Lichenihabitans psoromatis: one gene and its partners. The protein of the gene in region 2 interacts with the protein of the main gene of each other region in a pairwise test. Links are inferred from orthologs where the notes say so. Each region holds a gene or a part of one and is shown on either strand. Other genes may lie near its edges.

Region 1 (2,744 bases), 1.2 Mb from region 2 along the record:
CGAAGGGTCTGCGATGAACATGTCTCCCACATTCACGACGGCCGAGCGTATGGCCGCCACCGGTCCGCTGCCGCCCGGCCATCCGGCCGTGAAGACTCGCAAGGTCGGCGTGCTGCTAAGCAATCTCGGAACGCCGGATGCGACCGATTATTGGTCGATGCGCCGTTATCTCTCCGAGTTCCTATCCGACCGACGTGTCATCGAGACCCCCCGGATCATCTGGTTGCTCATTTTGAACCTCATCATCCTGACGATCCGCCCCGGTCGCAAGGGCAAGGATTACGACACGATATGGAACCGGGAACTGAATGAAAGCCCGCTGAAGACAATCACGCGAGGGCAAGCCACGCAGCTTCAAGCCTCGATCGACGCGGGCCTGTTCGGCGCGAGCGGCGACAAGGTCGTGGTCGAATGGGGGATGCGTTACGGCAACCCGTCGATGAAATCCGCGATCGACAAGCTTTCGGCTGCGGGATGCGACCGCATTCTTCTGGTGCCGCTCTACCCGCAATATGCGGCAGCCACGAGCGCCACGGCCTGCGACAAGGTCTTCGAAGCTTTGATGGCGATGCGCTGGCAGCCGTCCTTGCGGGTCGCGCCGCCCTACCATGACGATCCGGTCTACATCGAGGAACTGGCGAAATCGGTGACGGAGCATCTCGCGACGCTCGATCTCGTCCCGGAGGTCATCCTCGCGTCGTTCCACGGGGTCCCGAAGCAATATCTGATGAAGGGCGATCCCTATCATTGCCAATGCGTGAAGACCGGCCGCTTGTTGCGTGAGCGGCTCGGCCTGACGCCGGAGAACTTTAAGATCACCTTTCAGTCGCGCTTCGGGCCGGCCGAGTGGTTGCAGCCCTATACGGATGAGACAATTAAGGCGCTGGCGGCGCAGGGCGTGAAGCGCATGGCGGTCCTAACGCCAGGCTTTTCTGCGGATTGCCTCGAGACGATCGAGGAAATCGGGGCCGAGAATGCCGAATATTTTCTGCATGGCGGCGGTGAGAAATTCGCTCGCATCGCGTGTCTCAACGATAGCGCCGGCGGCATGAAGGTGATCGAGGCCATTGTGCGGCGGGAGCTGATGGGTTGGGTCGAGGGCGCTACGCCGGCAACCGTCGATGTTCCGGTCGTCGCCAGCGTCTGAACCGGTCGGTCAGCGGAGGCAGCTGGTCCACTCAGCTGCGTCCCGCGTCCGCGCCGTGTTGATCTCAGCCAGATAGCGATGGTTGCGGCTCGGCTTGGCGGGATTGCGGAGAAACGGGTTCGGCAGCGCGGTTGCAAGAAGAGCGGCTTCGCGCGTCGTGAGTTGCGCGGCACTTTTGTTGAAATCGTGCCGCGCCGCCGCCTCCGCCCCAAATATCCCGTCGCCCCATTCGGCGATGTTGAGATAAACCTCCAGAATATGCTTTTTGCTCCAGAGCGCATCGACCAGGAGCGCCAACGGGATCTCCAAGCCCTTCCGAATGAACGAGCGCCCGTTCCAGAGAAACAGGTTGCGGGCGACCTGCATCGTGATGGTCGACGCACCCCGCGCGGGACCGTCGGGATCGTCCATCACGTCCTGCAACTGGTGCCAATCGACGCCGTTATGGCTGCAGAATTGCCCGTCCTCGGACATGACGACCGAGTCGATCAGCCGGGGCGAGACGTCGGCAAGCGGGATCCATTGTCGATCGACCGTCTTTCCCCTGATCCAATGATTGATCATCAGAACCGAGATCGCCGGGCGCGTGCTGTCGTAGACGAAAACCGCGACGAACAGCAGCATCACGAGAACGAGACCCGCTACGATCCAGTTCAGAATGCGGTTCAGCCTCCGAAAAACGCCGGGCTTGCCCACGCTCAGGACGCTATCGTCGAAGAGATCGCGCCCGTGGGCCCGACCAGAGCGTCTGATGACCCTGTCAGGCGTGTCGATCGGGTCAAATCACGTCGAGGTCCCGACCGGCCTCAATAAAGGACGTGATCGCGTAGTCGACGTCGGCCTCGGTCAAGGCGGCGGACATCTGGGTTCTGATCCGTGCCTTGCCTTTTGGCACCACCGGAAAGAAGAATCCGGCCACGAACACACCGCGCTCATCGAGCGCCTTGGCCATGGCCTGGGCGCGTGTGGCCTCATGCAGCATGACCGGGATGATCGGAGTTTCGCCCGGGAGCAGAGCGAAGCCGGCGGCCGCAAGCCCAGCCCGGAAGCGGTGTGTATGCGACATGAGGCGGTCGCGCAGATCGTCGGCCTCGAGACAGATTTCGATGGCCTTCAGCGACCCGGCCGCCACGGGCGGCGCAAGGCTGTTGGAAAAGAGATAGGGGCGCGAGCGTTGCCGCAACAGGTCTATCACGGGCTGATCGGCCGCAACGAAGCCGCCCATGCCGCCGCCAAGCGTCTTCCCGAACGTGCCGGTGACGATGCCGACCCGATCCACCACGCCGGCCAGCGCGGCTGCGCCCCGCCCTTGCGGGCCAAGATGTCCCGTCGCGTGGCAGTCATCCACCAGCACGATGGCGCCATAGCGTTCCGCGAGATCGCAGATCGGCTCCAACGGTGCGAGGTGCCCGTCCATTGAAAACACGCCATCGGTTACGATCAACTTGAAGCGAGCCCCGTCGCGGTCGGCCTCCTTCAATCGATCTTCGAGTTCGGTCATGTCGCTGTTAGCGAACCGATAGCGTTTGGACTTTGTGAGCCGGATGCCATCAATGATCGAGGCGTGGTTGAGCCCATCTGAAATGATTGCGTCTTG
Region 2 (4,654 bases):
AGGGTCGGCACCCGCACCGACGCGCCGGTCGGAGCCCTCGATCCGCGCTGGCTCGATCTTGCCCGGCTCCCCACCGTTCAGAACAGGCGGTAGCCATGTGGCGCTTCGTCAACATTCTCGCGGTCACGATCCTGGTGGCGTCTGCGGGCTACGCCTATTCGATCAAATACGAGACGATCCTGTTCGCCGAACAAATCATCAAGGCCAAGCACCAGATCGCCGACCAGCAAGATGCAATCGCCCGATTGCACGCCGAATGGGCGCTGCTGACCCGTCCGGAGCGACTGCAGGCCTTGGCCGAACAGCACACGAACCTTCGGATGCTGTCGCTTGACCAGATCGTGCAACTGTCCGAACTCCCCGACCGGCCGCCAAAGGTCGACACGATCGGCCGAAAGCTCGACTCGCTCGGCTTGGCCGAGCCGACCAACACGCCGCAGGATCGCCGCGCAGGCGGCAGCGTCGCGACTCCCTCCTCGGCGAGATAAGTCATGGCTGAATCGAACGTCGACTTCATCGAACCGGATCCCGCCGGGGCACCGAAGAGCCGCATGGCGCAGTTTCTCGCCGACGTCATGCGAACGCGGCTCGACAAAAGCAGCTCGCGCCTACGCCTCGTCGCGATCGGCTTCATCATGGTGTTCGGCCTGATTTCGGGCAAGCTGGTGCTGCTTGGCTTCAAGCCAGACAATTCGCAAAGCCTGAAGGGTGCGGCCGCAGAGGCCGTCTCAGGCGCCCGGCCTGACATTCTCGACCGCAACGGCGCCGTGATGGCGACCGACATCAAGACCATGTCGGTCTTCGCCGAACCGCGCCGCATCATCGACAAGGACGAGGCCGTCGAACTGCTGACGGCCGTGCTGCCGGATGTCGACGCGCACGACCTGCGGGACCGGCTTGGCTCGCGCAAAGGGTTCGTTTGGGTGAAACGCGGCATCACGCCGAGCCAGCAGGCGGAGGTTTATCACCTCGGCCTGCCCGGCATCGGCTTCCTGCCGGAGAATCGTCGCGTCTACCCGAATGGGCCGATCGCGGCGCATGTTCTCGGCTTCGCCAACCTCGACAATCAGGGCATCGCCGGTATCGAGAAATATATCGACGGACAAGGTTTGGCCGACCTGCACGGCGCCGGCTTCAAACTATCGTCCGACGACCTCAAGCCCATCACGCTGTCGATCGACCTCAACGCCACCCATGCGATGCGCGACGAACTCGCCAAGGGCATCGAGCATTTCAAGGCGAAATCCGGCGCAGCCGCGATCATGAACGTCAACACCGGCGAGATGATCGCTTTCGCGTCCCTGCCCGACTACGACCCCAATAATCCAGCCGAAGCGCTCAACCTCGATCCAAATCACATCAACCATCTCACGGTCGGCGTTTACGAGATGGGGTCGACCTTCAAGGCGATCTCGATCGCGATGGCGCTCGAGGCCAACAAGGTCACGCTGAACTCGAAGCTCGATGCGCGTGACAGCCTGCGTTACGGGCGCTTCACCATCCACGACTTCCACAACGAAGGACGGTTTCTGACCGTACCGGAAGTCTTCAAATACTCATCCAACGTGGGCACAGCCCGCATGGCCATGCTGGTCGGGATCGAGGGCCATCAGGCGTTTCTGAAAAAGATGGGCCAATTCGACCGGCTGCGGACCGAATTGCCCGAAAATGCCATGCCGCTGATCCCGAAGCCCTGGAGCGAGCTCAACACCATCACGGCCGCCTTCGGCCAGGGTCTCAACGTGGCCCCGTTGCAGGCCATGATGGCGGTGGCGGGCCTCGTCAACGGTGGCTACCTCATCAAGCCGACCTTCCTGCGCCGCGATTCGGACGACGTCCGGACGCAATATCCGCGCGTGGTGCGGCCCGAAGTGTCGGAAGAGCTACGCTACCTGATGCGCCTCAATGCTGCCGTGGGTTCGGCCAAGAAGATCAACATCCCGGGCTACTTCGCCGGCGGTAAGACCGGGACGGCCGATAAGATCATCCATGGCCGTTACGCCAAGGACAAGGTGTTCACCACGTTCATGTCGATCATGCCGGCCGATAAGCCCAAATACCTTTTCCTCGTCCTGATGGACGATCCGCAGGCTGTGCCGGGGACCTATGGCTTCCACACGGCCGCCTGGAACTCGGGCGAAGTCTGCGGGAAGATCATGGCTCGCGTCGCGCCCATTCTCGACATGCCGCCGAACTTCGTGCTGCCGCAGCAGCCCTTCCCTTATGTGGCGAAGCTCGGCATCGGCCTCGCAGACGTGATGCAGCCGTGAGGCTCGACGCGCTCTTGCCCGGAACGGCCGGTCGGCCCGACTCTGCGGCGATGGACATCGCGGCTTTGGCGTCGGACAGCCGCGCCGTCGTGCCGGGCACGTTGTTCTTCGCCGTTCCTGGAACCCGGCAGGATGGATCGGCTTTCATTCCGCAAGCGATCCAGCGCGGGGCCGTCGCCATCGTGATGGAAACCGGCGCGGCGCCGGTCACGTCCGCCGTGCCGCTCATCGAGGTTCCCGACATCCGCGTCGCGCTCGCTACGGCTGCGGCCGCCTTCACGCCCGGCCAGCCCGGCACCATCGTGGCCGTCACGGGCACCAGCGGCAAAACCTCCGTCACCGCCTTTCTACGCCAGATGTGGACGATCCTCGGCCAGCAGGCAGCCTCTCTCGGCACCATCGGGGTCGTGGCTCCGAGCGGCGCGGTCTATGGCTCGCTGACCACACCCGATCCGATCACGCTCCATGCGACGCTCGACAAACTCGGCCGCGAGGGCGTCACCCATCTCGCGGTCGAAGCCTCCTCGCACGGGCTCGACCAGCATCGGCTGGACGGGCTGCGGCTCGCGGCGGGCGGCTTTACCAACCTGTCGCACGATCACCTCGATTATCACGCCGACCTCGCCGATTATCTCCGGGCCAAGCTCCGCTTGTTCGACACGCTGCTGCCGGCCGGTGGCGCCGCCGTTATCGACGCGGACAGTGATGTCGCGCCAACCGTTATCGCGGCGGCGCAGGCACGCGGCTTGCGGGTGTGGACCACGGGCCGCGCTGGCCATGACCTTCGCTTGATCTCGGCCGAACCCGAGGGATTCGACACACGGTTGAGCGTCGAACATGCCGGTCACACCTTCGCTGTTCGGCTGCCGCTCGCCGGCGCGTTTCAGGTCGCCAACGCCCTGCTGGCGGCGGGCCTCTGCCTTGCCACGGGCAGCGAGCCCGAGGCGGTTTTCGGAAGCCTCGAACGGCTCGAGGGCGCGCCGGGCCGTCTCGAACGGGTCGGCAGCCACAAGGGCGCGCCGATCTTCGTCGACTATGCCCATAAGCCGGACGCGCTCGACAAAATACTCGAGACGCTGCGTCCCTATGCGCGCGGCCGCTTGACGGTCGTGTTCGGCTGCGGCGGCGATCGTGACGCGGCCAAGCGTCCCTTGATGGGCGCCATCGCGGTGCGGCGTGCCGATCGCGTCATCGTGACGGACGACAATCCCCGCTCGGAAGATCCGGCCGCCATCCGGCACGCCATCCTGGCAGCCGCGCCGGACGCGATCGAAATTGCCGATCGTGGCGCGGCGATCCGCATGGCCGTTGCGGACCTCTGCGACGGTGACGTGTTGGTGGTGGCCGGCAAAGGACACGAGACCGGCCAGATCGTCGGCGGAACCGTGCTGCCCTTTTCGGACCACGAAACCGTTCTGGCCGCCATCGCGGAGGCTCAACGATGACGCGCGATAAGCTCTGGTCCGGCTTCGGCCTCGTCACGCCGCTCGACGCACGCGTCGCCGGCCCCATCCCGACCGGTATTTCGGGCGTTTCGATCGACACTCGCACGATCGAGCCCGGTGATCTCTTCGTCGCCATCAAGGGCGACGCCAGCGATGGGCACAACCATGTCGCGACAGCCTTTGAAAAAGGTGCTGCAGCCGCCGTGGTCGATGAGAGCCACTACGATATGGAGCGTGGGCGCGGCTCACTTTATATCGTGACCGACACGCTGAAAGCCATGCAGAGCCTCGGCCGCGCGGCCCGCGCCAGAACCGACGCCAAAATCGTCGCGGTGACCGGCTCGGTCGGCAAGACCGGCACCAAGGAAGCGCTGCGCCTCGTGCTCAGCGGCGCCGGTGAGACCCACGCCTCGGCAGCATCCTACAACAACCATTGGGGCGTGCCCCTGACGCTGGCGCGCATGCCGCGAGCGACGCAATTTGGCGTGTTCGAGATCGGCATGAACCATGCGGGCGAGATCGAACCGCTGACCGCGATGGTCAAGCCGCATGTCGCCATCATCACGACGGTGGCGCCCGTCCATCTCGAGTTTTTCCGCTCGGTCTCCGAGATCGCCGACGCCAAAGCCGAGATCTTTTCCGGCCTTCAGCCGGGCGGCACCGCGATCATCAATCGGGACATCGACACGTTTTATCGTTTGCTGACCCGCGCCGAAGCCTCGCCGGCGGCTCGCGTGCTGACCTTCGGCGAGCATCCGGAGGCGGATGCACGCCTCGATTCGCTGACGCCGGAGCTCAATGGATCGAGCGTTCAGGCGACCATCCACGGCAGGCCGGTCCACTTCCGACTCGGCGCGCCGGGGCGTCACCTCGCCATGAACGCGCTGGCGGTTCTGCTCGCAGCGGCCGAGGTCGGCATCGATCCCTTCTTCGCCAGCT
Region 3 (3,099 bases), 690 kb from region 2 along the record:
CTTGGCGCTGAGGCGAACCGCCATGAAAGCCGCGACGGCCGTGATGACGTTGATGATGCTTTCAAGTGCGTCGGAGTAGAGCGCCACGCTGCCGGTGAGCAGAAACGCGAGATATTTGAGCGCGAGGACGAGCAGACCGACGCCGATGCTGCCCAAAGCGATGCGTTGAATGCTGTCCATCCGGTTCCACTCTCGACCGGCCCCGAAGGGCCGCGACCGTCATCACGACCTCCGAGAGTTCGGAGCCCTACGTCAGGGGAGCGTTAGCGCGGGATCAGCCGCCGAACAAGCGTTGAAGCAAGTTCCGGTCATCGCCGGGCTGCTGGTTCGCTTCTCGTGAGGGGATCGCGGCCGGGGGCAGCAGGGCGTTCGGGTCGTGACGCGGCGGATTGTTGCGAGCGGGCGACGCCTCGGACTGACCGGGGAGATTGCCGAGCGGCATCGGGGCGCCGGCGGCTCGGCGCGCAGCGGTCTGGGGCGGTGCCGTCAGAGCATGCGAAATCAATTGCCCGAGCGTCGTCGGAGCAGCGTCCGCCGCATGGCCGGTCGCCGGGTCGCGCGCCGGCATCGACGCCATAGGGCCGCCTGGAGCCGGCCCCGCTGCGGGATCGACGGAAGGATCGGTGACGGATGAAGGAGCACTCCAGACGCCGCCGGGAATCGGAATCGGGGTCGTGCCCTTGAGAGCGGCCCGCATAAAGCGGCTCCAGATCTCGACCGGCAGGTTACCTCCCGACGCCTTTCGGGTGGGGGTGCCGTCGTCGTTGCCGACCCAGACATCTGCCAGCAGCGCGCCCGTATATCCGACAAACCAGGCATCGCGCCAATCCTGGCTGGTGCCGGTCTTGCCGGCCGCTTGCCATCCCGGCAAATCGGCCTTGCGGGCCGTGCCGGTCAACACCGTCTGCTGCATCATGGCCGTCATCATGGAAACGTCCACCGGGTCGATCACGCGACCGTAGCCCGTCGCCTTACGTTGGTAGAGCAGTTTTCCGTCGGTCGTCTTCACACGGGTGATGATGTGGGGCTGCACGCCCTGCCCGCCGTTGCTGAACGGCACATAGGCGGTGGCGAGTTCAAGGGGCGAAACCTCGGAGGTGCCGAGCGCGATCGAAGCGTTGGGCTGCAACTCCGACGTGATGCCGAGCCGATGCGCGGTCTTGACCACGGCTTTGGCCCCGACCTCGAGCCCGAGCCGGACCGCGACGGTGTTGAGCGACAGAGACAGCGCCTTGGTCAGCGTCACCGGGCCGGCATAGTCGCGGCTGTAATTCTCGGGTTGCCACCCTTTCACGTTGATGGGGCCATCCTCTCGAACCGTATCGGGCGTCAAGCCCTTCTCGATCGCGGTCAGGTAGACGAAGGGCTTGAAGGCGGAGCCCGGCTGACGCTTGGCCGCAACCGCGCGATTGAACTGGCTGTCGCCATAGTCGCGGCCTCCAATCAAGGCCTTGATGGCGCCGGTCGGATCAAGCGCGACGAGCGCGCCCTGGCTCACGCCATATTTGGTGCCCTTCGCATTGAGTTCGTCCCCCAGCGCATGGTCGCCTGCCTGCTCCATCGCCGGGTTGATCGTGGTCGTCACCACGATGTCCTGATCGATTGCCCCGACCGTGTCGGCCAGCACATCCATCACATAGTCGGCCGCATAGTTGATGGCGGTGGCGTCGCGTTCCTTGACGGCCTTGGCGGGATTAGCGAGCGCTGCCTTTCCGGCCGCATCCGACACCATGCCCTCTTCCATCATGGCGCTCAGCACTTGGGCGGCGCGATCGGTCGCTCCGGCCGGATTGCGGTTGGGCGCCAGCTTGGTCGGCGCCTTCATCAAACCGGCCAGCACCGCCGCTTCGGCCAGGCTCACGTCATGAGCGCTCTTGCCGAAATATTTCTGGGACGCAGCCTCGACCCCATAGGCGCCCGAGCCGAAGTAGACGCGATTGAGATAAAGTTCGAGGATCTGATCCTTGGTGTATTTGTGCTCAAGCCAGATTGCCAGAATGGCTTCCTGGATCTTCCGCGACACCGTGCGCTCCTGCGTCAGAAACAGGTTCTTGGCGAGTTGCTGCGTCAGGGTCGAACCGCCCTGCATCCCGCCGCCGCCCACGACGTTCCGGGTGAGCGCGCGGGCAATCCCCATCGGGTCGATCCCGAAATGCGAGTAGAAGCGCCGATCCTCGATGGCCACAAAGGCTTTCGGCAAGTAGGGCGGCAAGTTGGCGAGGCGAACGGCGGCGCCACCCGTATCGCCCCGGTTGGCCAGCACCGCGCCGTCTTCACCCAGAATGGCGATATTGGGCGGCCGCTTCGGCACCGACAATTGGTCGATGGGCGGCAATTCGCGGGCATAGAACGCGACCAGCCCAACGAGACCGATGCAGGCCCAGATGCCGAGCACGAGGCACCAGGAGAATAATTGGCCGAGAACCGAACGCCGCCGCCGCGCCGGGCGGGACGGCGCGCGATCGCGGCTGCCGCCCTTGCCGGACCGTGCGCCCTTGCGTGTGCTCACGGATGCGTCGGCAGAGAGCGGGGCTCGGAAATGGGGCTCGACGCGCTCGCGCTGTACCGTGCCGCCGTGAGCCGGCGGAGGAGCAGTCCGGTCATCGGACGAGATGTGAATTTCGCCGCGCACCGGCCGTCGCCCGAGAGGCGGGTCGAGCCGAGGCTCCCGGCGGCCGTCGCGTTCGCTGTCTCCGCCTGGTTCATGGTGTCGGCCGTTCCGCATCTGGCGTCTCAATCCCCGATCCGGGGATGGTCTTGACGGTAATGCAGGCGGATTAAGGGCCGGTAAAAGAGTACGGAAGCAGAACGGCGGGGCTGGCCGGGGCTGCCGTCGGCCTCCCGGGCAAACCCAGCCGACCATGCCGGTCACATCGTTGGCATGGAGAATTCCGCACCTTCCTTGACGCCGGACGGCCAACGCGACGTGACCGTCTTCATCTTGGTGTAGAACCGAATCGAATCCGGCCCATGCTGGTTCAAGTCGCCGAACGAGGACCGCTTCCAACCGCCGAAGGAATAATAAGCCAGCGGCGTGGGGATCGGCACGTTGACCCCGACCATGCCGACCTGCACTTTGCTGACGAAGTCGCGCGCTGC

The links. The genes of interacting proteins can lie anywhere in the genome.
Region 1: the proteins of EY713_RS13780 (region 2) and mtgA interact in binary tests that used the Escherichia coli proteins (3 or more experiments, as listed by UniProt). The link is inferred for Lichenihabitans psoromatis from one-to-one orthologs.
Region 3: the proteins of EY713_RS13780 (region 2) and EY713_RS10660 interact in binary tests that used the Escherichia coli proteins (3 or more experiments, as listed by UniProt). The link is inferred for Lichenihabitans psoromatis from one-to-one orthologs.

Annotation. Positions count from the first base shown.
Region 1 is NZ_CP036515.1:4,223,750-4,226,493, forward strand. It holds mtgA (monofunctional biosynthetic peptidoglycan transglycosylase), read right to left. Parts: upstream 1,844-2,744; coding sequence 1,157-1,843; downstream 1-1,156. Other genes in the region: hemH (ferrochelatase), read left to right, coding at 14-1,147; EY713_RS19780 (glycine C-acetyltransferase), read right to left, coding at 1,926-2,744. UniProt on the Escherichia coli protein: Peptidoglycan polymerase that catalyzes glycan chain elongation from lipid-linked precursors. May play a role in peptidoglycan assembly during cell division in collaboration with other cell division proteins.
Region 2 is NZ_CP036515.1:2,975,444-2,980,097, reverse strand. What follows is about bases 1-2,880. They hold EY713_RS13780 (peptidoglycan D,D-transpeptidase FtsI family protein), read left to right. Parts: upstream 1-491; coding sequence 492-2,270; downstream 2,271-2,880. Other genes in these bases: EY713_RS13775 (UDP-N-acetylmuramoyl-L-alanyl-D-glutamate--2,6-diaminopimelate ligase), read left to right, coding at 2,321-2,880; ftsL (cell division protein FtsL), read left to right, coding at 96-488; rsmH (16S rRNA (cytosine(1402)-N(4))-methyltransferase RsmH), read left to right, coding at 1-93. Also shown: more of EY713_RS13775, read left to right, coding at 2,881-3,715; EY713_RS13770 (UDP-N-acetylmuramoylalanyl-D-glutamyl-2,6-diaminopimelate--D-alanyl-D-alanine ligase), read left to right, coding at 3,712-4,654. UniProt on the Escherichia coli protein: Essential cell division protein that catalyzes cross-linking of the peptidoglycan cell wall at the division septum. Required for localization of FtsN.
Region 3 is NZ_CP036515.1:2,286,268-2,289,366, reverse strand. It holds EY713_RS10660 (transglycosylase domain-containing protein), read right to left. Parts: upstream 2,726-3,099; coding sequence 275-2,725; downstream 1-274. Other genes in the region: EY713_RS10655 (CoA-acylating methylmalonate-semialdehyde dehydrogenase), read right to left, coding at 2,869-3,099; EY713_RS10665 (cation diffusion facilitator family transporter), read right to left, coding at 1-180. UniProt on the Escherichia coli protein: Cell wall formation. Synthesis of cross-linked peptidoglycan from the lipid intermediates.